DNA from 3 places in the Solibacillus sp. NPDC093137 genome. Region 1 is predicted to be linked to each of the others. Evidence: riboswitches for the same ligand, from Rfam matches in the RefSeq annotation. Region 1 holds a riboswitch; each other region holds the start of a gene.

Region 1 (7,852 bases):
ATTATTCTCTACATAAAGCAAGCCACTTTCCAACAACCTTTATCGTAAAAGCTCGTAAACGAACTATATAGGAGGCAACTATAATGATTCGAAAGTTAACAAACGAAGACCTTGAAACTACATTGGCACTTGTACATAAAAAGCCGGCGGAAAATTTATTTATCATCGGTGATATTGAAGCGTATGGGATGGAATCGGATATCCAGGATTTATGGGGGCAATTTGAAGGTGATCAGCTAAAAGCGATTTTACTGCGTTATGATCAAAACTATATCCCGTATAGTGAAGGAAATTATGATACCGAGGGATTTGCCAAAATCATTAGCGAAAATCGAGGTCAGATAGAACTATCAGGGCTTCAGCATTTAGTCGCTCCATTAAAGAAATGGATTGACCGCGGTATTCGTCGGGACAGCGAAACGTATTATGCAAAATGTACAGAATTGACCGTTCCCACATCTGATTTGGATTTTTCAAATGTGACGTATTTACAGCCAAGTGAATACGAAGAAAATATTGACATGCTCAGATCGATTCCGGAATTTTCAACAGGGACATTTAGTGTAGAAGGAAGAGAGCGCGCAGAAAAATTTAAAACGGGGCGTACTTATATTATTCGTGACGAACAGGGTGTGATGGTCTCTTCAGCATCAACAACAGCGGAAAATTCTCAGTCCGCGATGATTGTAGGCGTCGGAACGAGACCGGGATACGGGAAAAAAGGATATGCGACACATTGTATGTTGAAACTTTGCCGAGACCTGCTCGCTGAAAGAAAATCAATTTGTCTGTTTTATGATAATCCGGCTGCTGGACGCATTTATAAGCGGATTGGGTTTGAAGATATCGGTTATTGGACTATGGTTCGTTATGAAGAGGGGAAATAAGGGGGAGACAAATTGTGAGAACATTATTAGCAGAACAACCGATTCAAATAAACGCCTATGATATCGATGCAATGGGCATTGTTAGTAATATTGTGTATGTAAGGTGGTTTGAGGATTTACGTATGGCTTTTTTAAATGAGCATTACTCATTGGCGGAAATGATGGCAGTGCAAATCTCCCCGATCTTGATGAAAACAGAGATTGAATACAAAGCCCCTTTAACAATTTTCGATAAACCGGTCGGACGTTGCTGGATGGTGAAAATCGGGCAATCTAGTTGGGAAATGGAACTGGAAATTACAACGGAAAAGCATATCCATTGCATCGGAAAACAATCAGGATGCTTTTTCAATTTAGAAAAGAAAAGAGTTGCGAAAATTCCTGAGCCATTAAAAAAACTTTTTGAAATAGCGCAATAAAAAAGGAGCAATTTAATTGGTGATGAAAGAACATTTAGAAGGAATAGTAAATAAATCGATTAATCTGGATTTAATTGATTTTAATGAATTAATCGAATTTATGCTGAAAAATATAGGAAATACGGATGGCTATTTACGTGACAACTTAATTTATCGGGGATTTTGCGAATTAATTCTGAATGAGCAATTTACTGAAGAACAATTAGTTTTAATATTAAAAATATGTTCGGATGATGAGCACCTTTATTTAAATATTACACAGAGCAATCCTTCTGATGATGTATTTACAAGATCGTTTTCGGCACTCGTTATCACCCTCATTTTAGGGATAGATCGTGAAAAAAGAAGTTTGCCTGAAGAACTTGTTGTTGAGGCTATTCACCGAAGTATTCATTATTTATTTCTTGAGAAGGATTTCCGGGGATTCGACACTACAAAGGGCTGGGCACATGCGGTTGCACATGGAAGTGACTTATTAACAGAAGCAATTAGACATCCGTTGATGAAGGAATCTCAATTATTATGTAATGCATTACAAAGTTTAAAAAGCTGTCTTCATACTGAATATGCTTTAATTGATGAGGAAGAAGAGCGTATGTTACCGGTCATTGATGCGTTACTGGATAAGGGACTGACGGATGAGCGATTGGTAACGTGGCTAAAAGGATTGCATTACATAGAAGTAGAGGATTGGCATAAGAAATACCGGTATGAATGGAACGTAAAGAAATTTGAGGCAACATTATTAAAACATTTATTAAAATCGACCAAATGTACAAAAACAGCCGATTGGATTATTTTTGGAAATTCAACTTTTGTTTAGTAAGGAGTTGAAAAATTGAGACGTATTTTTTTAATGATACTGCCATTCATTTTATACATAACAGGCCTACTCGCATATTATTTTGATAAGATTAACGGTTATCAATTTATTATTTTTATTATAGTGGGCCTGGGTATTTCAATTTTCGGATTCTTTGTTTACCGGAACCAGAAGAAGTTGAAAGCAGCTTTTTTAGGGATTTTTTATATACTAGCCCTATTAGCTGTCTTTGAAAGCCGACTGATTGATTATGAAAAATATACTTATTTTCTTATGTCATATAACGAGCCTTTTGAAATAGTGAAAGACTCAGGAATCAATGTATTGGCAGTCGAAGTGATTGAGATCCCATATATAACGGACTTGAACTACTTAATTCATACTATGGAATTTTCAACTAATAAAGAAGTTTTGGATGCGGAAGTTGTTACGAATAAAATCCGGTAACGTTCGAAAAATGAAGAATTACTTAGTTATGTACGTCCCACGGAGAAACATTTTGAGACGATGAAGGAAAATGTCATTGCTTATTTACCAGAAAACGCTTTTGCTATTAATCAATTTTTATAAAGAGAAGATATAGAAGGTGACAGTGCAGGACTTGCCACTGTATTAAGTGCTCTTATCGAAAATGGTGACGTTAACAATAATATTCCGATTGCCGTAACTGGAGCGATTGATAGCAAAGGAAATGTGAAGGAAATCGGTTCAATAAAAGCGAAAACTTTGATTGCCGAACAAAGCGGTTTTTCTCATATAATTCTACCTGTAGAAAATGAAGAAGAGGCGAAGAGAGTAAAAAAAGATGAGCAACTTAATATAGAAATTATCGCTGTGGCATCTATAGAAAATGCTGTAACTGATATAAAAAAACTAAATGAAATAGGGTCATTAAATAAATAAAATGAAAAACAGAAAATAAACAACCTTTGTTAATTAAGATAGGAAATTAATGTGCAAAGGACCGAAATAATGAAGGAACAATGCTTTATCTTCACTGAAAAAAACTGATATCATAATAATTGTTCTATCATTTTTTAATAGACTATGTTATTTTTATAATAATTTAATAATTTGCAATTTAAATAAGTGCTTACAGAATTTTGTAAGGTAAAAGGGAAATTAGTGAAAGACTAATGCAGCCCCCGCTACTGTAATAGCTGATGAAATCACAATGAATCACTGTCGTAAAGATGGGAAGATGTGAAAGTAAAAGGAAGCTTAAGCCAGGAAACCTGCTTATTTAAACGATACTTACTTTTCGGAGGGAGAAGTATAGGCGAAACAAGTAATTGTTTTTGTGTTTTTCTATACTTTTTTAGTATTAATTTCACATGCCCGTACCTCTTTCTAACGAGAGGTGCGGGCTTTTTTTATTTCTTAGTGGATAAGCAATACTAGTTTTTAATGAAATCCACATAAGAAAAATTATCATCACGTCCTATTTGGTGCGAGATGTATTTTTCTAATAGGGAGGGTGTTTACATGCAAAAAGGAAAGATCTTTGTTGTAGGGTTCGGACCTGGTGATCGGGAACATATAACAAAACGTGCAGTCGATGCACTGCAGCAAAGTGATCACATTATGGGTTACAAAACGTATGTTGAACTGATTGAGCACTTAGTGAAGGCGAAAACTATCGTCAGTACGGGAATGACAGAAGAAGTTTCACGTGCGCAAGAAGCTGTAAAACAGGCTGAAGCCGGCCATATAGTTGCTGTTATTTCAAGTGGTGATGCAGGTGTTTACGGAATGGCGGGCCTCGTATATGAAGTATTAATCGAAAAGGGATGGACTGCAAAAGAAGGAATTGAAGTAGAAGTCGTTCCGGGTATATCAGCGATTAACTCCTGTGCAAGTTTACTTGGCGCTCCTGTTATGCATGATTCGTGCACAATTAGTTTAAGTGATCATTTAACACCATGGACGGTCATCGAAAAACGGATTGAGGCAGCGGCAATGGCAGACTTTGTCGTTGCGTTTTACAATCCTAAATCCGGCAGACGGACAAGACAAATTGTGGAAGCACAACGAATATTGCTTAAGTATCGTTCACCTGATACACCTGTCGGATTAGTAAAAGCTGCCTATCGGGATACGCAGGACATTGTGTTAACAACACTAGAAGATATGCTCGAACATGATATCGGAATGCTGACAACGGTCGTCGTTGGGAATTCCTCAACATTTTACTACGATAATAAAATCATTACACCGCGTGGTTATCAGAGAAAATATACTTTAGGGCAAGAAAAACAACTATTAAAACCGCACCAACGTTTGAAAAAAGAAGCGGAACCTTGGGCGTTGGATCAGGAAACGGGTGAAGCAAAGACCGGGTATGAAAAAATTGAAGCTATAGAGAAAAAAATAGTTGAACCAGCAGCCATTAAAACAACCGCATTACAGCTTGCAAATGAAGCATTAGCGCTCGTACATAAAGAAACGTCAGCAGTAAAAGTTGAAGAAAATCCTTTTTTAGTGCAGCAAGAAGTGGAATCCATATTTGAGTTTGCTGTATCACCAGGTGTTGCCAATAAAATGATTACACCTGCACAAATGATTACATTGGCAGAGGTTGTAGGAGAACGGGGTACGATGGAGTATACGCCTGATCACCGTCTCGTGTTGAAGGTACCAACCGATTCACCTCAAAGAATCGTAGAAACGGTAGAAAAAACGGGTTTACTTGTTCAACCTGTCGGCGACGTAGTAATCGTCAAGGCGTGTGATTTCTGTTACGGCGAAAAAGCCGAATCCATTCCATATGCTGAAGAGATTATGGAAACACTTGGTGGCATTAAAATGCCGAAAGAACTACATGTCGGTTTTAACGGTTGCGGAATGGCATGTTATCGCGCGGTTTTTGATGATATCGGCATTGTTTACCGCAAGAAAAAGTTTGATTTGTTTATCGGTTCCAAACCAGTTGGACGAACAGCACATGCAGCACAACCTGTCCTTGAAGGGATCGATCCCGAAAAATTGATTCCTTTACTAACAGAAATCGTTGCGGACTATAAAGAAAATGCACATCCGAATGAACGTTTTTTCAAATATTTTAAACGTGTAAAAAAAATCCTGAATTTCAATTATATTGATATGTCATGCAAAATTAAAGTGGAAGAGGCCCCTTGTGGAGATTAGGTGAAATGATGATTTTATTTTTAGCTGGAACAAGTGATGCAAGAGAGCTGGCTGTTCAATTAATGCAAGCGGGACAAGAATTGGTGGCGACTGTCGTGACGGAATCTGCTGCAGCGAGTCTACAGGAAGCGAATGTTCCGTACCATGTCGGTCGTTTAACAGAACAGCAAATGAAGGAACTAATTGAAGAACGGCGGGTAACAATGGTTATCGATGCCAGTCATCCATATGCGGAAGAGGCTTCCAAAACAGCGATGGCCGCTGCAAATTTAACGGGTATTCCCTATATTCGATATGAACGTCCGCAGCAAAGTTATGTACATCCGCTCGTTACGGAAGTGGAAACGTATAAAGAGGCGGCAATTGCTGCATCCGCACATTCAGGAACTATTATGCTGACAACAGGCAGTAAAACGCTTGCCGTTTTTACGGAGCAATTATTACATAGCGAAAATATTCGTCTAGTATGCCGGATGCTGCCAAATAAAGAGAATATGGATAAATGCAATACGCTTGGTGTGAAGCAGCGCGATATTATCGCAATCCAAGGACCGTTTTCTAAAGAATTGAATAAAGCGCTTTACGAACAGTTCAGCACAACACTTATTATTACAAAGGAAAGCGGGAAAGTCGGTTCGGTAGACGAAAAGATGGATGCGGCTCTGGAAATTGGTATTCCAGTAATCTTAATTAAAAGACCAGAAATACAATATGAAAACTTATGCACTTCATTTGAAGAAGTGTATGAAAAATTAGGAGGGAAATAACAATGGCAAATATGAATTTTAATACAGACTTCGTACCACTAACAGTAGACCCGGACAAAATTTATGACTATAGTTTTGCGATGATTAAAGAAGAAATGGGCGAGCATCCATTTACGGATGAACAATGGCTTGTTGTTCGCCGCGTTATCCATGCTTCAGCAGACTTCGAACTGGGCCGCAGCATGATTTTTACGGATGATGCGATTGAAGCAGGAATTCAGTCAATTTTAGCTGGACGCCATGTTGTTGCCGATGTTCAGATGATTGAAAGTGGATCAGGGCGTAAACGATTCCAAAAACATGGCGGGGATTTACATTGTTATATCGCAGATGAAGATGTATCAATCGAAGCAAAAAAACTGGGAACAACTCGTGCCATTATTTCGATGCAAAAGGCGACGCAACTACAAGAAGGAGGAATTTATGCAATTGGGAATGCTCCAACAGCTCTACTTGAATTAATTCGTCTGATTAAGGAAGGCCTTGCAAAGCCGGATTTAATTATTGGGATGCCTGTTGGGTTCGTTTCGGCAGCAGAATCGAAAGCGGAATTAGCAATTTTACAAGGAATTCCTTTTATTACGAATGTAGGAAGAAAAGGTGGCAGTACTGTAACCGTCGCAGCACTAAATGCCATCTCAATCATGGCAGATGAACGAGCAAAAGAAGCGAAATAAAAAAGATCCGTCGGAAATGCGTCACGGCTACACAACAGGAGCTTGTGCAACTGCGATGACAAAAGCTGCCTTGTACGCACTTGTGACCGGAGAAGTTCCTGAACATGTAACGATTCATTTACCTGTAGGAAAGGATGCCACATTTACGGTGGTATCTTTTGCAGTAAAGGAAAATGAAGTGATGTGTGAAACGATTAAGGATGCAGGGGATGATCCGGATGCAACACATAAAGCACGTATTCAAAGTACGGTTCGTTTTATAGAGAAAAGCGGTGTTCACTTAGATGGTGGAATCGGTGTTGGTCGTGTAACAAAAGCAGGACTGCCCGTGCCTGTCGGAGAAGCGGCAATTAACCCTGTTCCGAGAAAAATGCTTCATGGTGTTGTCGAAGAAGCGATTCAACTTTTCCAAATTGACAAAGGAATCGAAGTGATCATTTCCGTTCCGGACGGTGAGGAAATCGCGAAGAAGACATTAAATGCAAGGCTGGGAATACTGGGTGGAATTTCCATATTAGGTACGCGCGGAACGGTCGTACCCTTTTCAAGTTCTGCCTATATGGCTAGTATCGTGCAGGCAATTAGTGTTGCAAAAGAGGCAGGCTGTGACCATCTTGTCATTACAACCGGCGGACGCAGTGAAAAATATGCAATGAAGCAATATCCGCATTTACCGGAAGAAGCATTTATAGAGATGGGGGATTTCGTCGGTTTTACGTTAAAGCATATCGCCCGTAAAGAGATTCCCCAAGTGTCACTTGTGGGGATGATGGGGAAATTTTCAAAGGTAGCACAGGGTGTCATGATGGTGCATTCAAAAAGTGCGCCGATCAGTTTCCCATTTTTGGCTGAAGTTGCGAAAAAAGCCGGAGCTGATCCAAAAATAATCGAGCAAATATTACATGCGAATACGGCATCACAAGTAGGAGAAATCATGCAGGGGAATGACCAATTTTTTGAAGCGCTTTGTAAAAACTGCTGTTACTTTGCACTGGATCATATGAAAGCGAAATTACGTGTTTCCACATCGCTGTATGCAATGAACGGGGACATGCTAGGAAAGGCTGAGAATATTGAACAATTGGATGAAAATGATTGGTATCGGGGATAACGGATCAGCAAGTTTACTCCC
Region 2 (7,852 bases), 960 kb from region 1:
GCTCATCAATTGTGCCGTATGCTTCAACGCGCAGATGGTCTTTATCGACACGTCCTCCAATAATGCTCGTTTTCCCTGTATCGCCTGACTTTGTATATAATTTCATCAATAATCACCCTTTCGATTTAATAGTATTTCTAGGTTTTTTAAAAATTCCCTTTTAGTATAATGACACTCTTTTTTTAGCTGACGTTTTTCCAGCCACTTTACTTATTATAATGCTGTTTATATTTTTTAATTGCTTCTATTGTAACTTCGAAAACAGCCCGTCCGATTAGTTTGCCGATTTCCGTAATAGGTCCGGCATACGGCATTTCATCCCCTTGTTGGGTAGCCGCAATCAATAGACTGTCGGTAGCGGTACTAGTTGCAATTGTATTTGTCACTGAATCTTTTATTTGCTGATCTGCCAATGCTTTCGTTTTTGCTTCTGTTGCTGTAATCATCGCCTGAATAAATGCTTCATCTGTCAGCTTACCATTAACGATAACCCATGTATTAATCGTACCGACATGTGGCTCATCTTCCCGCAAATATGTTTTCGTAACATCGACACTATTTCCTACACCTGCTGTTACCATGACAAGGATTTCTACATTATTTTTCGAGAAATGTCGAATTACTGCGCAGCTTGTTTCCACTGCTGTAAGCATCACGACTGTATTTGTTGGAGAAAATTTACGCTCTATTAAAAATTGCTCCGTTTCCTCCTTCACATTATAAATATCGTATTCTGGAGCAATGGAACGGTTGAGTAATGTGTCATACCAGCCTATGCCGGCATTATGCACAGCAGAAGAAATTATTTTCAGTGGTGCCTGGGCCTGATATTCGATATAGTCTTCCGTTATTTGAAACTGGTCCATTTGGATTGTCGTAGCTTTTCGTCCCATTTCATTCTTTGGCAACATCGTAATTTGCGGCTTTGGCAGCTCCGGGTGAGGATATGTCGCAATTCTAGCCTGATATACATCGGCAATCTGTTCTTGCAACACGACTTCGTGCGGCTCGCCAAACGCACGTACTTCACCATTTTCCAACAGAAGGAGTTCATCACAATAAAGCGATGCCAAGTTAATATCATGAAAAATCGAGACAACTGTCAGCCCTTGCAATTCAACTTGCATCCGAATCATATCCAGAATCTGCTTTTGATGAGCGATATCCAAATGATTAGTCGGTTCATCCAATAGAAGCAGTTCCGAATTTTGTGCAAGTGCCTGGGCAATAAATACCCGTTGCTGCTCGCCTCCCGATAAAAACTCCAAGTACTGATTATTATATTGCGACACACCTGTGCTTTCCATCGCCCGCTGAACTGTCTTTTCATCTTCTTCGGTCCAGGAAGAAAAGAAGCCGCTTTGATGGGGGTAACGTCCTAACGAAACCGCATCATATACACTGTTTGTAAATGCACTTGCATTTAATTGAGGAAGAACTGCCATCTTTTTCGCCAATTGCTTGTTATCATAGCTTTTAAGCGGTTTCTCTTCGATAAAAATTTCCCCTGTTTCAGGCTTCAGCACACCACTGATCATTTTCAGTAATGTCGATTTCCCGCTGCCGTTCGGACCAAGAATCCCGAGAATTCTTCCTTTTTCCACGTGAAACGTCATATTTTTTATAATCGTTTTCCCGCCGTAACCACCTGATAAGTTATTTACTTTTAACATTATGCAACAACCTTTCTACGTTGCTTGAAGAAAATATAGGCAAAGACAGGCGCGCCGATAAAGGAAGTAATAACACCAATCGGCAGTTCGATAGGGGCTATAATTGTACGCGATACTAAGTCACAAATGACGAGCAGGCTTGCACCGTTCAAAAACGACAATGTCAATAAATGTCGATGGTCTGCTCCGATCAGCAGGCGTATCATATGAGGTACTACTAACCCTACAAATCCAATTGTCCCGGATGCAGCAACAGCCGCTCCTGTTAAAATGGAACCGCCCGCCAAAATCATATACTTGCTGCGCTTAACATTTACCCCTAAATACTGGGCACGCTCTTCTCCATAAATCATCGCATTCAGTTCACGTCGAGTTAGCCAAATAATCACCGTACCGATCACCATAAATGGCAGGACCATCTGGACATATGGCCACCCTCGCATCGACACACTTCCAAGAAGCCATCCGATAATTTCTCTTAGCTGTTCACCTGTAAGTGCAACCATTAAGGAAATGCAGGACCCCAAAAACGAACTGAAAATAATCCCCGTCAAAATCAGTGTTTCCATTTTCATCGAACGGTCCACTAGTCGGGCAAATGTCAGGACGATGATCATCGTACATGCGGCCCCGGCCATACTGAATACAGGCAATGTGAAGACACCGAGCACTGGTATTGAAATCCCTAAAAAGATTGTCATGACTGCACCTACAGAGGCTCCTGATGAAATTCCTAATGTATACGGATCTGCCAAAGGGTTTTTAAGTAACCCTTGAAATGCTGCTCCAGCTATCGCTAATGATGCCCCGATTAATGCGGCTAAAATGACGCGGGGCATTCGGATTTTCCATAAAATACTGTATGCAACCGGATCTGTCGTTTTATCCCATAAAGTTGAGAACGGAATATTAACAGACCCGAATGAAATGCCGATCCAAATACTGCTTAAAAGTAATCCAATCGATAGTGCATAGGCGATTGAATATTTTTTATTCATTAAATACCTCTGGATAAATCGCCGCACCAATTGATTCAATACCTTCCACAATACGCGGACCTTGTCGACTTGTCGTATCGCCATCAACTAATTTCACATTGCCTTTTTTTACTGCATCCATTTCGGCATATGCATCGTTTTTCTCGATTGCCGCCATGTCGCTTTCATACGTTACTAAAATAACGTCCGGATTGCTGTTTACGAATTGCTCTGAGCTGTACATCGGCCACCCTAGTTCAGGAACAGCATTTTCTGCATTTAACACGTCCAGCATTTCACTGATGAATGTCTCTTCGCCTGCTGCATAAAGGTCCGGATCTGTACCAACAACGATGAACACGGACTTTTCTTCCAGGTCGGCTACTTTCACTTCAATTTCTTCGATGCCTTCTTTGATTGATGCAATCATTTTTTTGGCTGCTTGTTCTTTATTTGTCAGCTGCCCGATTTGTTCAATCGTTTCGTACGTTTCTTCAAATGTTTTCGCATCTTTTACAACGAATACTGGAATTCCTACTGATTCAAGCTGCGCAATTGCCTGTTCATTGAAGCTGTACATTCCGGATTCATGTGCTAAGACTAAATCGGGTTGCAGACCGATTATTTGTTCTAAATTGAACTCCATGCCGCCAACTGATTCTTTAGATAATGCTTCTTCAGGATATGTATCATTGTCGTTCACAGCGATAATTTCATCGTTTAACCCTAGTCCGAATAAAATTTCCGTATTGGATGGAGCCAATGTAATAATGCGCTCTGGTGCTTTTTCAAGCGTGATTTCTTTGTCCAAGGCATCTTTTATAGTTACCGGGAATTGTGCTGCTTCAGTTACTTCTGTATTGCCTTTTGCTGATTGTTCATCTGTTGCTTTTTCCGAGTTGCATGCCGCCAATGTTAATGTAAGTAATGCTGCGGAAGATAACAGTTGCCATTTTTTCAAAATAATAACCTCCAAAAATTTCGTTGTATAATTTTCTACAAAAATAAAAAGCTTCCTACTAAAAATGAAGGAAGCTTTACGTATGCAAATAAAATTCAATGGAAAAAGAATTTATCCGCCACATCCTATCCTCGTAGGTTTATTTTAGGGCATTATAAAGGCAGGTCTCCTGGCTTATGCATAACGTTGATAAGCGCCTTCCCGAAAGTTTTTCAGTGGCATGCTGCTCTCAACTAGCATTTACAGTGGCGGGACCGCATCGGAATTGCACCGATTTCCCTTTTACTCCTTACTCTATCAGTGAGCAAGAACCTTTATCGTCCATATAAAATTAATAGCTCTATTATAGCTGATATTCAGAAAAATGTGTGCTCAATCGCCAAAGTTTCAGATAATTCTTCTTATTCCGCTGAAATTATGAATAAAAGAACTGCTCACCCCTTTGCTTTTAAGCTTTTTCAATTGCCGTTTCAGCTAAACGTTTAATCGTAATGTCATCCATTGGCGGATTGTGCAGACCTGCACGGACATCACGGTAATAGCGTTGAAGCGGATTTGATCTTTGCAGGCTTTTTGCCCCAACTAGACGCATCGCTTTATCTACAACTTCGATTGCTGTATTTGTCACGACATGTTTCGCAATATTGATTTCATTAACTAATGTCGACTTTTTAATCGGATCATTATAAAGCCCCGCAACACCGTAAATTGTAAAGCGTGCTTTCGTCAACGCCAAATCCATTTCTCCGATCAGCGTTTGGACGTTTGGCAACTGGGCAATTGTTCCTTGAATACTGTTCGGGGAATGACTATTCGCAAAGTCGACCGCGTAATCGCGGGCAGCCTGGGCAATCCCTAAATAAGTTGCCGGGATGAGGAGCAGCCAGCCGTTCAGCTTAAATCCGGTTGAATAGTTCGGGATTTCCACTAAGTTTGTTTGATCAACACGTACATTATCAAGTACTAAATCATCGCTTCCCGTACCGCGCATTGACGCAACGTCCCACGTATTTTCGACCGATACCCCTTCGGCCGATTTCGGAACGAGGAAAAATCCTAAATGACCCTCATCTTCAATCCATGCAGACACTAAAAAATAATCGAGGTCCGGTGCACCGCTCGTATAGTTTTTACGTCCATTAATTACATAATAATCACCATCACGTTTTGCTGAAGTCCCCGGACGACCCCCACGAACCGGGCTTCCCATCGCAAACTCACTTACCGCGCGATTGACTGTCGCGCCATTTGCGATCTCTTTGCCAAACCAGTCGAGCTTTTGTTCATCCCAGTAGCGATTTTCAAATATTTCGCCTACATTTTGAATTGTCCACGATACAGCCAGCCCCGTGCTTCCGCAATAGCTCGCCAAAGTTTCCTGCAGTAGTAGCGCATCATATACTGTAAAGCCATCTCCGCCATATTCCTTTGGCAATGTTATTTTTGTATAGCCGATTTCTCTCAGCTTCCGGAAATTTTCAAATGGAAATGTCGCTTGTTCATCTGTTTGCTGAGCATGTTCTTTCACGCTCTCTGCTATTGTTTCGAGCTTTTTCAGCCATTGTTGCTGCTCGTCTGTTTGAATAAATAATTCCTTGCTCATGAAAAGCACCACCTCATATTTATTGTCCTGTATATAGAAGTCAAATTTAATAGTACGTTTCGGGAAATTACAAGTCAATAGATATCCCCAGTCCCCTTATAGGGATTCCATGCGGTCTATTTTCACGACAATTGAAAGTTTTGCCGGTGAAAGTGGAACGTTTGCGGAAAAAAGGAGAACCTATTCGCCATAATGTGAAAAGTTACGACGCGAAAGGCGAACTGTTGCATCTAAAGTAGAACGAATCGCTTTTCAAATAGAACAACGGCAATTTCAAATAAAAAGCACTCTATTCCCTTAAATAGAAATAGAGTGCTTTAAAAAGTTAAATTACATTTTTTCCGGTGCGCTTACGCCGATTAGTTTCAGTGCATTCGCTAATGTAGTTTTTACTGCTGTGATCAATGCTAAACGAGCTTCTGTCAGCTCTTTATTATCTTGGTTCAATACTTTTTCTGCATTGTAGAAGCTATGGAATGCAGCAGCCAAGTCTTGAATATAGTTTGCGATACGGTGTGGTGTGCGGTGTTTCGCTGCATCTGCCACGATTTGCGGGAATGCGCCGACTTTTTTAAGCACATCTTCTTCTTTTTCTGCTGTTAGCAAGTTCAGGTTTTCCAATGATGCTTCGAAACCTTGCTCGTTTGCTGCACGCAAAATTGATGAAATACGAGCATGTGCATACTGTGCGTAATATACCGGGTTTTCGTTCGATTGTGATACCGCTAAGTCTAAATCGAAGTCCATATGTGAATCCCCTGCTGTTTTAACGAAGAAATAACGAACAGCATCCAAGCCTACTTCTTCTACTAATTCACGCATCGTTACAGCATTACCTGTACGTTTACTCATTTTGAATTTCTCGCCGTTTTTGTACAGCTGAACCATTTGGATAATATCTACTTCCAATGTACCGCGGTCATAGCCAAGTGCTTCGATTGCCGCTTTCATACGTGGAATATAACCGTGGTGGTCAGCACCCCAAATATTGATCAGCTTATCAAAGCCGCGACGTAATTTATCTTCATGGTAAGCAATATCCGGTGTTAAATATGTGTATGAACCATCGTTTTTAATTAATACGCGGTCTTTGTCATCACCGAATGTTGTTGAACGGAACCAAGTCGCGCCTTCTTCATCAAAAACATGGCCATTTGCTTTTAGTTTGTCTAATGCTACATCGATTTTACCGTTTTCATATAAAGAAGTTTCTGAATACCAAACATCGAATTCAACACGGAAGTTTTTAAGGTCATTTTGCAGTTTCGCCAATTCCAGTTTCAAGCCGTGCTCACGGAAAAATTTAAAGCGTTCTTCATCAGATTTGTCCAAAATTGTTGCACCGAATTCTTCAGCCAGCTTACCGGCAATTCCGATAATATCAGGACCGTGGTATCCGTCTTCCGGCATTTCAGCTTCCATTCCTAATGCTTGCTTATAACGAGCTTCCAAAGAATACGCTAAGTTATTAATTTGGTTACCGGCATCATTAATATAATATTCACGTGATACGTCAAAACCAGCAAAATCCAATACATTACATAATGAATCCCCTACAGATGCACCGCGCGCATGGCCTAAATGCAAGTCACCAGTCGGGTTAGCTGAAACGAACTCGACCTGTACTTTTTCTCCTGCGCCTGCAGTTGAACGACCATAGTTTTCGCCTTGTTCAAATGCTGCTGTAACAACACTCGCCAAGAAGTCTTTACGAACTGTAATATTCATGAAACCTGGTCCTGCAATTTCAATCTTTTCGATGTCTGTGCCTTCAGTCGTTAAATGTTCTAAAATCGCTTCTGCAATTGCACGTGGCGGCTTTTTCGCCAGTTTAGTTAATTGCATTGCGATATTTGTTGCAAAGTCACCGTTTGCTTTATCCTTTGGTGTTTCTAAATGGATGTTGATTTCCGTGCCTGCTTCTACTAGGCCTGCTTGATCGATTGCTGCTTTTAATGCTGCTTTAATCGATTGCTGTAATTGTTCTACTGCATTCATAGTTATACCTCCGTAAATTCAATGTCTAATTTGTAATGGCCAACTGAATTGCCACCTATGATAAGGTCATATTGCGTTTTAAATTGCCCTGACACTTTTTCGCTTTGTACTACTTCAATGGCTAACTGATGTGTATCGGTAACAAGAGGTAATGAACCGAATGGGCTATCATAATGACCATTCTCGCGTAAGTCCGGATTTAAAGGCAACCGCATGTTCACACCGCCTTTTCGCATAATAAACGAATTCGCTTCATTGAGTTTGATCGTCGTTTGAATTTGCAGATCCTCCTGAACTTCCTCATAGCGCAAATAATGACTGTTCCCTTTTTCTACACAACTGCCTTCAAGCCACATTTCATATTGTTCAAGCTCGCCCTCGGTTGGAATGATTGAGGAAACTAGTTTGATTTTGACTGTTTTCCCGCTCTCGTTCGCCATAGCAGTCAGCTCCTATACATATATTTCTATAACCTTTTTATTATAGGATAAGTAACTATCTTTAAGCAACAACGAACTTAACTTTGCGCTTACTCCTACAATCAACTTGATTTGAACAATTTTTATTTAATTCCACTATTTTTATAGTAATTTTCGTTCAGAACTGTAATGATTAAAGTATAAAGGAGCTTATTATGTTA
Region 3 (7,852 bases), 340 kb from region 1:
TTCCAGCCGTTTCTCTTTTTCTCCGTAGGAAAAGAACGCATCGCTCATATCAATCCACCCGTCTAAATGCAGCCCCCCGGTCAGGACGATCAACCCGATAACAATCAAAATCGCCAACAGCAGCTCCGAAATTTCACTATAGCGAGATAGTATCAATACACCACTACTAATTATGGCTCCAATCAGCAATCCGACAATCGGCAAAAATCCATACATCCATGTAACAGATTTCGAATTCATATCCAGCTGTTTCTTAATCGGCACTGCCGAAAAAAACTGCCACGCTAATAAAAAACCGCTCCAACTATTTTTCAACTTGTTTCCTCCTTACTTCCAACGCTGTACAAGCTGAAATTGTACTTCATATGCTTCATCACTATTTTGGACAATCCATTGATGTAGCTCACCCAACAATTTACGATATAAATTTACCTCATCATATTGTGAAGGCAATTCATCCAGCACTTCATTTGATACAACTATTATTGTAGCACCTTGCTTCCGCCAAGTTAGCAATTGCTTTTGCAGCGATTCGATACAATTATCGATATATTCGCTATTTTCATTTTTTTGTTCATATGTATACATTACATTCGAAAGCCATGTTGTCACACATTCAAAAAGCACAACTGCCTCGTTGGAAAGCTGCCCAATCGCTAACGGAACTTTGACTTGCATTTCCACTGTGTTCCAGTTGATGTTCTGAGTTTCACGGTCCTGCTGATGGCGGATTATCCGTTTTTTCATTTCATCATCAAAGGATACGCCTGTCGCGACATAGTAGAGCGTCTTTTTCTCACCTAATTGCCTTGCGTATTTCTCTGCAAAAGCACTTTTACCGCTGCGTACACCACCGGTTATAAAAATCAATGGTATCCCTCCTTAAACATTGTAAAAAGAACATGCCTAAACTAAGGCATGCCCTTCTATTCTATACTTATTTAAACAGTTCCGGATATACTGATTGTGCCATAATTTCAACTGCTTCACCAATACGCGGTCCAGGACGGGACATAATATCTCCATCGACTAAATAAACTGCCTGTTCTGTGACTGCCTGTATTTTATCCCAGCCTGTCCGTCCTAGAATCTCATCAATTGCATTTTCCATATATGTTGCTGGCGTAATAATAATTTCTGGATTACGAGTGATGACATCTTCTTCCGTTACACTAATCCAACTCGACTGATCAGCAAAAATATTTTCAACATTCGCATAGTTCATTATTTCCTGCTGGAACGTGCTGCTGCCGGTAGTCCAAAGAGCCGGAGCTGGTGACACTTCATAATATGCTTTTTTCTTCGTATCAAGTGTCGCTGTTTTTTCCTGTACTGTATCAATTTGTTCCCTAATGTCGGCTACAACTTCTTCCCCTTTATGTTCGACACCCATTACTTCCGACAGCTGGATAATATCCGAATACACATCATCAAATGTCTCCGCAGAAGCAATTACAAACACTTTAAGACCTGCATCCTCCAATTGGGTAATTTGTGCTTCCTCCCCGATTGTATACGCTACAACTACATCCGGATCTAATTCCAGAATTCGCTCTGCATTGATAACTGTAGAAGTCGACACTCGTTCAATTTTTTGTGCTGCTTCCGGATATGTATCATATTCTGTTGCGCCGATAATTTGTTCTCCGACACCCAGCTCAAACAAAATCTCTGTATTGCTTGGTTGCAGAGAAATAATTGTTTCCGGTACTTCATCGAATGTCACTTCAACACCACGGTCATCTATAACCGTGTAGGGTACACCATTATTTTTCGATTCAGCCTGCTCTTCTTTTTCTGCTTTGCCACCTGTTTTTTCCTCATCTGATCCACATGCTGCCAGTAATAATGTTGCTGCTAAAGCAACGACCCATTTGTTATTAAATTTCATTTGTTGTAACTCCTTTTTTCTTTTTCGATGGATAGGATTTTGAGATAAATGGAATTTCCTCTTGTTGATGTTGCTGATTCATATAGACCGCCATGACAAAAAATACATTGGCAAGCAGCCCTAGAAAATCAAACAGAATTTCATCCACTTCTCTTTCTTCGCTCACTTTATGTAATGCCCTGTAAGACTTTTTCGCCTCGCTGCGGCAAATGTGCAGTCTCGCTGCACTTTCGATTCCTTGTGGCAGTACAAACTGCTGAATCGCTTCTCCAACTTCACCTACATAAAAATCGTAGCGGTCGCTTAGCCATTGCAAATCCTCAGATGTAATGGCCAATTTGCCGCGGACCGAACCATTTGCATGATAGGCTAATGGTTGAATCCTCCTCAAATCCTCCAAGACGACTTGACCGGATGCATCATCGACTAATGTCGGAAAAACGGTACCGATTCGTGTTGTTAAAGAATCAGTGCGGATTTCATAATCGACACAGCTTTGCTTTTCCCGCATAAACGGATAGCAGGAAAAACGGATATCCTTTTTCATAAAAATTCTCCTCACTTCATGTAATGCCTCACCGAAAATATTGAGTGTACGAAAAAAAAGCCACCCATGAGAAAATGGATGGCTTCAAAAATCAAACAAGAATGCAAAATGTTGCTTATTCAATCAGTGACTGCCGTACATTCTCTTTAATTCCGAAGAGGGATGTTACGATAAGAAAAAGATTGGTCTCCTGGCTCTGCGTTTCACTTTACTCATAAGTACCTTCCCGCTATATTAGCAGTGGTCTCACACTTATTTTCATCAACGCTTACAGTTACGGATATAGCTTCGGATTTGCACCGAATTCCCATTTATGCATAATGCATCTTTTTCCTGCAAATTTATTCAATTTGTCTTAATCACTTTAGCATATAAAAAAAATTATGCAAATAAATATTTACTACAGCTACCTACAAACATTCCGGACATTTCCCGTAAATCTCAAATTTATGGGCCTCCACAGCATAACCCGGCAGTTTTTCACCAAGCATTTCCATCGGGCAAACAGACAGTTCTTTTACTTTCCCGCAATCACGGCAAATAAAATGGTGGTGATGGTGATCCGACTCACAATGCATACGGAAATTACGCTCACCGTTTAATTCTGTTTCTTCTAAAATATCAAGCTCCACAAAAGTAGCCAAGTTACGGTAAATTGTATCGAAACTCATTCCAGGGAAATCTTTTTTCAATACCGATAACAAATCACGGGCAGTCAAATATTTTTCTGTAGCTGCAAACATACCCAAAATCAACTCTCGTTTATCCGTCTTTTTATAGCCATTTTCCTTTAATATTTCCCACGCGCGCGCTGCATTCACAGTACTTTTTCCCCTTCCGATTTAATAGTTAATTTCAACACAATCTTCTTAATTAAAATTACTGACAGCAAGATTAAAATGGATGTGACAACAATTGTTCCACCTGGTGCCAAGTTTAAGTAAAAGGCAGAAACGAGTCCAATCACTACGGCCAGCTCTCCAAATACAATCGCTAAAATGATTGCTTCTTTAAAGCCGCGAGCTAATCGCATCGCTGCTGCTACCGGTAATGTCATTAAGCTTGAAACAAGCAAAATTCCGACAATACGCATACTTGCTGCGATTACGAGTGCGACAACAACCATAAAGATTAGATGAATCCATTTCGCGGGTAAACCGCTCGCTTTCGCATATTCTTCATCGAACGACAATACGAAAAGTTCTTTAAAAAATAGTATTAAAAATAATACAACTATGACTGCAATTGCCAGTACAACATATAAATCCTGGCGTGATACAGCAGATACAGAGCCGAATAAATAACTCATTAAATCTGCATTAAATCCGCTTGCAAGTGAAATAAAAATGGCACTCACACCGATTCCACCCGACATAATAATCGGAATCGCAAGTTCTTCATAATGTTTATATAGTCTACGTAATCGTTCAATTAAAATCGAACCACTTACAGATGCGACAATCCCTAGATAAATCGGGTTCAGCAATGCCAGTGCTGCAAACGATTGGCTCAAATACAGGCTCCCTGCAATCCCCGCCAAAGTGACATGCGACAGTGCATCTGCAATAAGAGATAAACGTCTTACTACGATAAATACACCTAATAGTGGTGCGATTACTCCAATAACAAGCCCTGAGAAAAAGGCGTTTTGTAAAAATTCATAGTTTAATATAGCTTCAATCATAACGGCCTGCTCCTCTTAATGAATCTTTCGAACAGAGTGGCCGTTCCAGCTAGCAATCTGTTCTTCCGAAATCGTATCAAAATCATTTTTGTATCCGTGAAAATGGATCGACTGATTTAAGCATGCGACATGACTGACACGATCCGAAACCGTGTCCACATCGTGTGTAACTAAAATCATTGTCATATTGTGATGCTTATTTAAATGTGCGAGCATATCATAGAATGCCTGCACATTTTCGCGGTCAATTCCGACTGTCGGTTCATCCAAAATAAGGAGCTTCGGATCGGACACTAATGCACGTGCGATGAAAACACGCTGCTGCTGCCCTCCGGAAAGCTGACCAATATTCCGTTTTAGAAATTTCTCCATGCCGACATCTTTTAGAGCACCTTTCACTAGAAAGTCCGCATCTTTTGGATAGCGTTTAAAGAGCCCGACCTTTTGCGATAAACCGCTTTTCACGACTTCTTCGACCGTTGCAGGGAACCCCGAGTTAAAGGCATTGGATTTCTGCGAAACATAGCCAATCCATTCGCGGTGTTTAAAATGGTTTGCTTGTTCGCCAAATAATTTAATTTCCCCTGACATGGGCTTTAACAGTCCTAAAATTAATTTCAAAAGTGTCGATTTTCCGGAACCGTTTTGACCGATTAACGCCAAAAAGTCGCCTTCATTGACACGTAGCGAAATATTTTTCAATGCTTGTGTGTATTCATATTGAAAGGAAACATCCTTCAATTCAATCAATGGTTTTTTCATTTCGTTCGCTTCTTTCTAATTCAAAATCATTACGATTTACATCATGTTAGTATAATGCAGATTTTTGTTCATGTAAAGGGAATAAACTTGAAAGGATGAAGACAATTCAAATGCTACAATGGTTTGATAACTTAAAAGGAATGAATGACAGCCAGCTGCAGGATTTTGCAAAACAACAGGGGCTTGAATTGAGCATTGAAGAAGTTCAGAAGCTGCAAAAAATTTTGAAGCATGCCAATATAAGCTGGGCTCTTACCGGCGTTCCAAAAGAGGTTTTACAAAAAATTCATAAGCTGCTTGGGGATAAACGCTATAAAAAATTGATGAAGCTAGTCGGATTGTAAAAATTTACGTAATATGAAAAAGAAAAGCAACAGTTGTACTGTTGCTTTTCTTACTATTTGATAATGAATTTAACTAAAGCACTTTATCTGCCAGCTCCACGTTTTCAACACATACTTCGAGTGCCAGTTCAATGGCAGCCGTCAAATCACGCATTGACCAGCCTGGAATTCGGCCATGCTCAATCGCCAGCTCAAACGATGCAGGGATGTGGATAAATCCTGTTGCTCGTATCGCTTCATTCTTAGCAGCATAGTACAAGCCTTCATACATAATATTATTGCATAAATATGTTCCGGCTGAATTCGATATGGCTGTCGGATAACCTGCAGAATTTAAGCGGTTGACAATTTTGCGAATCGGCAATGTCGACAAATACGCAACGTCCCCATCTTCTTTAATCAGTGCATCTTCAAATGCATTTCCCGCATTGTCCTTTTCCCCGTCTTTTACATTCAATGCAACCCGTTCCGGAGAAATTTTCGAAATACCTGCAGCTAATCCTAATGAAACGATTATCGTCGGTTTTACTTCTTCGACCAGTGCCATAAACTGTTCCGGTGCTTTTGCAAAGTCCACAGATAATACACGGCCAACAATTTCAAACTGACCGATAGATTTTCCGTTCAGTGCCTGCACGACTTCCATTGTAGGGTTTATCGGATTTGATAAAAACGGTTCAAATCCTGTTAATAGTAATTTCTCCATCTGTTTTGCCCCTCTATAAGTTCTTTACAAGCGCTGCCATAGTACGGTCAATATATACTGTGCCATTCGATTTGTTTTCCAGTAAAATCGAGAAAATATATTGTTTTCCGCTTTGGCCTTTCATATACCCTGATAAAGTATATACATTCGGGATATAGCCCGTTTTTGCATAAATTTTATTTTGCAACGCACTGCTTGTTAAACGGCTTTTTAGTGTTCCGCCAATCATGCGATCTTTATTGCCGGCGACTGGCAACGAATCAAAAAATGTACCGAAATACGGTTCTTTTTGAACTTTGTAAAGAAGCTGTGAAAGACCGTTTGATGTTACACGGTTTGAATTGGATAGTCCCGAGCCATCTGCAAAACGCCAGTTATTCACAGGAATATTCATTGATGCACTGTATTTCTTCAGTAAAGTGACACCTTTATTTGTACTGCCTTCCCCTAGTTGCTGCTTGCCCATTGCTTTTACAAGAATATCGGCAATACTGTTATTGCTCAGCTTCATAAATGCCGGGAAAATGGCTGCTAACGTACGTGATTCATTTGTATGGAGCAATGTTGCCTTTTGGGGAACTTTCCCTAATTCTACTTTCGAACTCTTCACAAACTTTAAACCTGTTCCTTGCAGCGTCTGTTTAATTGCCTGCATTGTATTTTTCGACGGGTCCTGCAATGTTACCCATTCCTTTTTGCTGCTCCCTTGTGGAAGGTTTCCGGAAATAATAATGCGGTTCGTGTTGTAGGCACGTTTGATTGATATCGTATTGCGATTTCCTTTACTTACTGTTTTTGCTTGATTGGAAATGACCATACCGCTTAAATTCGGTTCAATCGAATAGCTCGGTTTAGCCCCAACTTTACCAGGATTTGCAGTAATGATAACTGTACTCGCATCAAAGTCATTGTTTTGTGACATTGTGATTGCAGAAGTACGTGCACCGAAGTAATACGTCTCATCCGACTTTAGAACACCCGGTGGTAATGTACTTCCCGAAAATGCGGTATCATCACCGATTAAGTGACCATTGATTGTACGTATACCATTGCGCTTCAATACTTTGGCAAACTCCAAAAAATCATCTTTTTTCAATGTCGGATCGCCACTGCCCTTTATGTATACATTTCCATTTAACGTATCGTTGACAATAATGCCGTCGATATAAAAATTCGTTTTAAAACGATAGTCCTCTCCTAAAATCGACAATGCGGCAGCACCTGACACTAACTTCATATTCGAAGCTGGTCGCATCAGCTTGTCCCCGTTTTGCGAGTAAACGATTTTCCCGCTCTCCGCGTCACGTATCGTCACCGCTGCATTACTTTTCCCTAAATGCGTTGTAACCGCACCATTGACCGATGCGAAACTTTGGATAGGCAATGAAAAGAATAATGCTAATAAAATGACGAGCTGAAATATTTTTTTCATTAACTGGTTCCTCCTTTTGAACATTGCTAATTTACAGTTAACTCATTATAACAAATTAAGTCATAAAAAACGCAAAAAAACATACTTTGCATCAAATTTGTGCCAAGTATGTTTTTCTTATTCTTATTATTCGCGCATTGCATCAATTAATGCTGGTTGGAATTCACTATTACGAAGCATCGCAATTTCGTGTAAATATGGCGCTTTTTTGTTTTTAGCATCCGGACCGACAAATGGTGTTTCCAATATTTTCGGTAAATGCATTAACTGTGGATGATGGACAATATAGTGCATCGCATCAAAACCGATTTCACCAAAACCGATATTTTCATGACGGTCTTTCGCAGCGCCGCACACATTTTTCGAATCATTGACATGCAGTACTTTTAAACGATCCAACCCGATAATTTTGTCGAAATCATTTAACACACCGTCAAAGTCATTGACAATATCGTAGCCGGCATCATGGATATGACAAGTGTCCAT

What was found. Region 1 has a riboswitch for cobalamin ahead of cobJ (precorrin-3B C(17)-methyltransferase). Riboswitches for the same ligand answer to the same signal wherever they lie in the genome.
Region 2: another riboswitch for cobalamin. It lies ahead of ACQKN3_RS11270 (ABC transporter substrate-binding protein); the one in region 1 lies ahead of cobJ (precorrin-3B C(17)-methyltransferase).
Region 3: another riboswitch for cobalamin. It lies ahead of ACQKN3_RS08400 (hypothetical protein); the one in region 1 lies ahead of cobJ (precorrin-3B C(17)-methyltransferase).

Annotation. Positions count from the first base shown of each region.
Region 1 is NZ_JBNNVH010000001.1:1,290,231-1,298,082, reverse strand. Features, by position in the region: gene ACQKN3_RS06710 (class I SAM-dependent methyltransferase) at 1-71, shown strand, start outside; gene ACQKN3_RS06705 (GNAT family N-acetyltransferase) at 84-887, shown strand; gene ACQKN3_RS06700 (acyl-CoA thioesterase) at 902-1,306, shown strand; gene ACQKN3_RS06695 (DUF2785 domain-containing protein) at 1,329-2,129, shown strand; gene ACQKN3_RS06690 (hypothetical protein) at 2,145-2,576, shown strand; gene ACQKN3_RS06685 (S16 family serine protease) at 2,709-3,032, shown strand; cobalamin riboswitch at 3,200-3,386, shown strand; gene cobJ (precorrin-3B C(17)-methyltransferase) at 3,615-5,276, shown strand; gene cobK (precorrin-6A reductase) at 5,285-6,043, shown strand; gene ACQKN3_RS06670 (precorrin-8X methylmutase) at 6,055-6,720, shown strand; gene ACQKN3_RS06665 (cobalt-precorrin-5B (C(1))-methyltransferase) at 6,695-7,831, shown strand; gene cbiE (precorrin-6y C5,15-methyltransferase (decarboxylating) subunit CbiE) at 7,806-7,852, shown strand, end outside.
Region 2 is NZ_JBNNVH010000001.1:2,252,899-2,260,750, forward strand. Features, by position in the region: gene ACQKN3_RS11255 (cob(I)yrinic acid a,c-diamide adenosyltransferase) at 1-106, opposite strand, end outside; gene ACQKN3_RS11260 (adenosylcobinamide amidohydrolase) at 207-1,673, opposite strand; gene ACQKN3_RS11265 (FecCD family ABC transporter permease) at 1,673-2,671, opposite strand; gene ACQKN3_RS11270 (ABC transporter substrate-binding protein) at 2,664-3,611, opposite strand; cobalamin riboswitch at 3,754-3,942, opposite strand; gene ACQKN3_RS11275 (acyl-CoA dehydrogenase family protein) at 4,060-5,214, opposite strand; gene argS (arginine--tRNA ligase) at 5,545-7,212, opposite strand; gene ACQKN3_RS11285 (DUF1934 domain-containing protein) at 7,215-7,652, opposite strand; gene ACQKN3_RS11290 (GGDEF domain-containing protein) at 7,847-7,852, shown strand, end outside.
Region 3 is NZ_JBNNVH010000001.1:1,627,040-1,634,891, forward strand. Features, by position in the region: gene cobS (adenosylcobinamide-GDP ribazoletransferase) at 1-315, opposite strand, end outside; gene ACQKN3_RS08390 (bifunctional adenosylcobinamide kinase/adenosylcobinamide-phosphate guanylyltransferase) at 328-870, opposite strand; gene ACQKN3_RS08395 (ABC transporter substrate-binding protein) at 938-1,891, opposite strand; gene ACQKN3_RS08400 (hypothetical protein) at 1,881-2,438, opposite strand; cobalamin riboswitch at 2,602-2,783, opposite strand; gene ACQKN3_RS08405 (Fur family transcriptional regulator) at 2,849-3,259, opposite strand; gene ACQKN3_RS08410 (metal ABC transporter permease) at 3,256-4,122, opposite strand; gene ACQKN3_RS08415 (metal ABC transporter ATP-binding protein) at 4,138-4,884, opposite strand; gene ACQKN3_RS08420 (isopropylmalate synthase) at 4,995-5,228, shown strand; gene ACQKN3_RS08425 (pyroglutamyl-peptidase I) at 5,302-5,934, opposite strand; gene dacB (D-alanyl-D-alanine carboxypeptidase/D-alanyl-D-alanine endopeptidase) at 5,948-7,366, opposite strand; gene ACQKN3_RS08435 (deoxyribonuclease IV) at 7,493-7,852, opposite strand, start outside.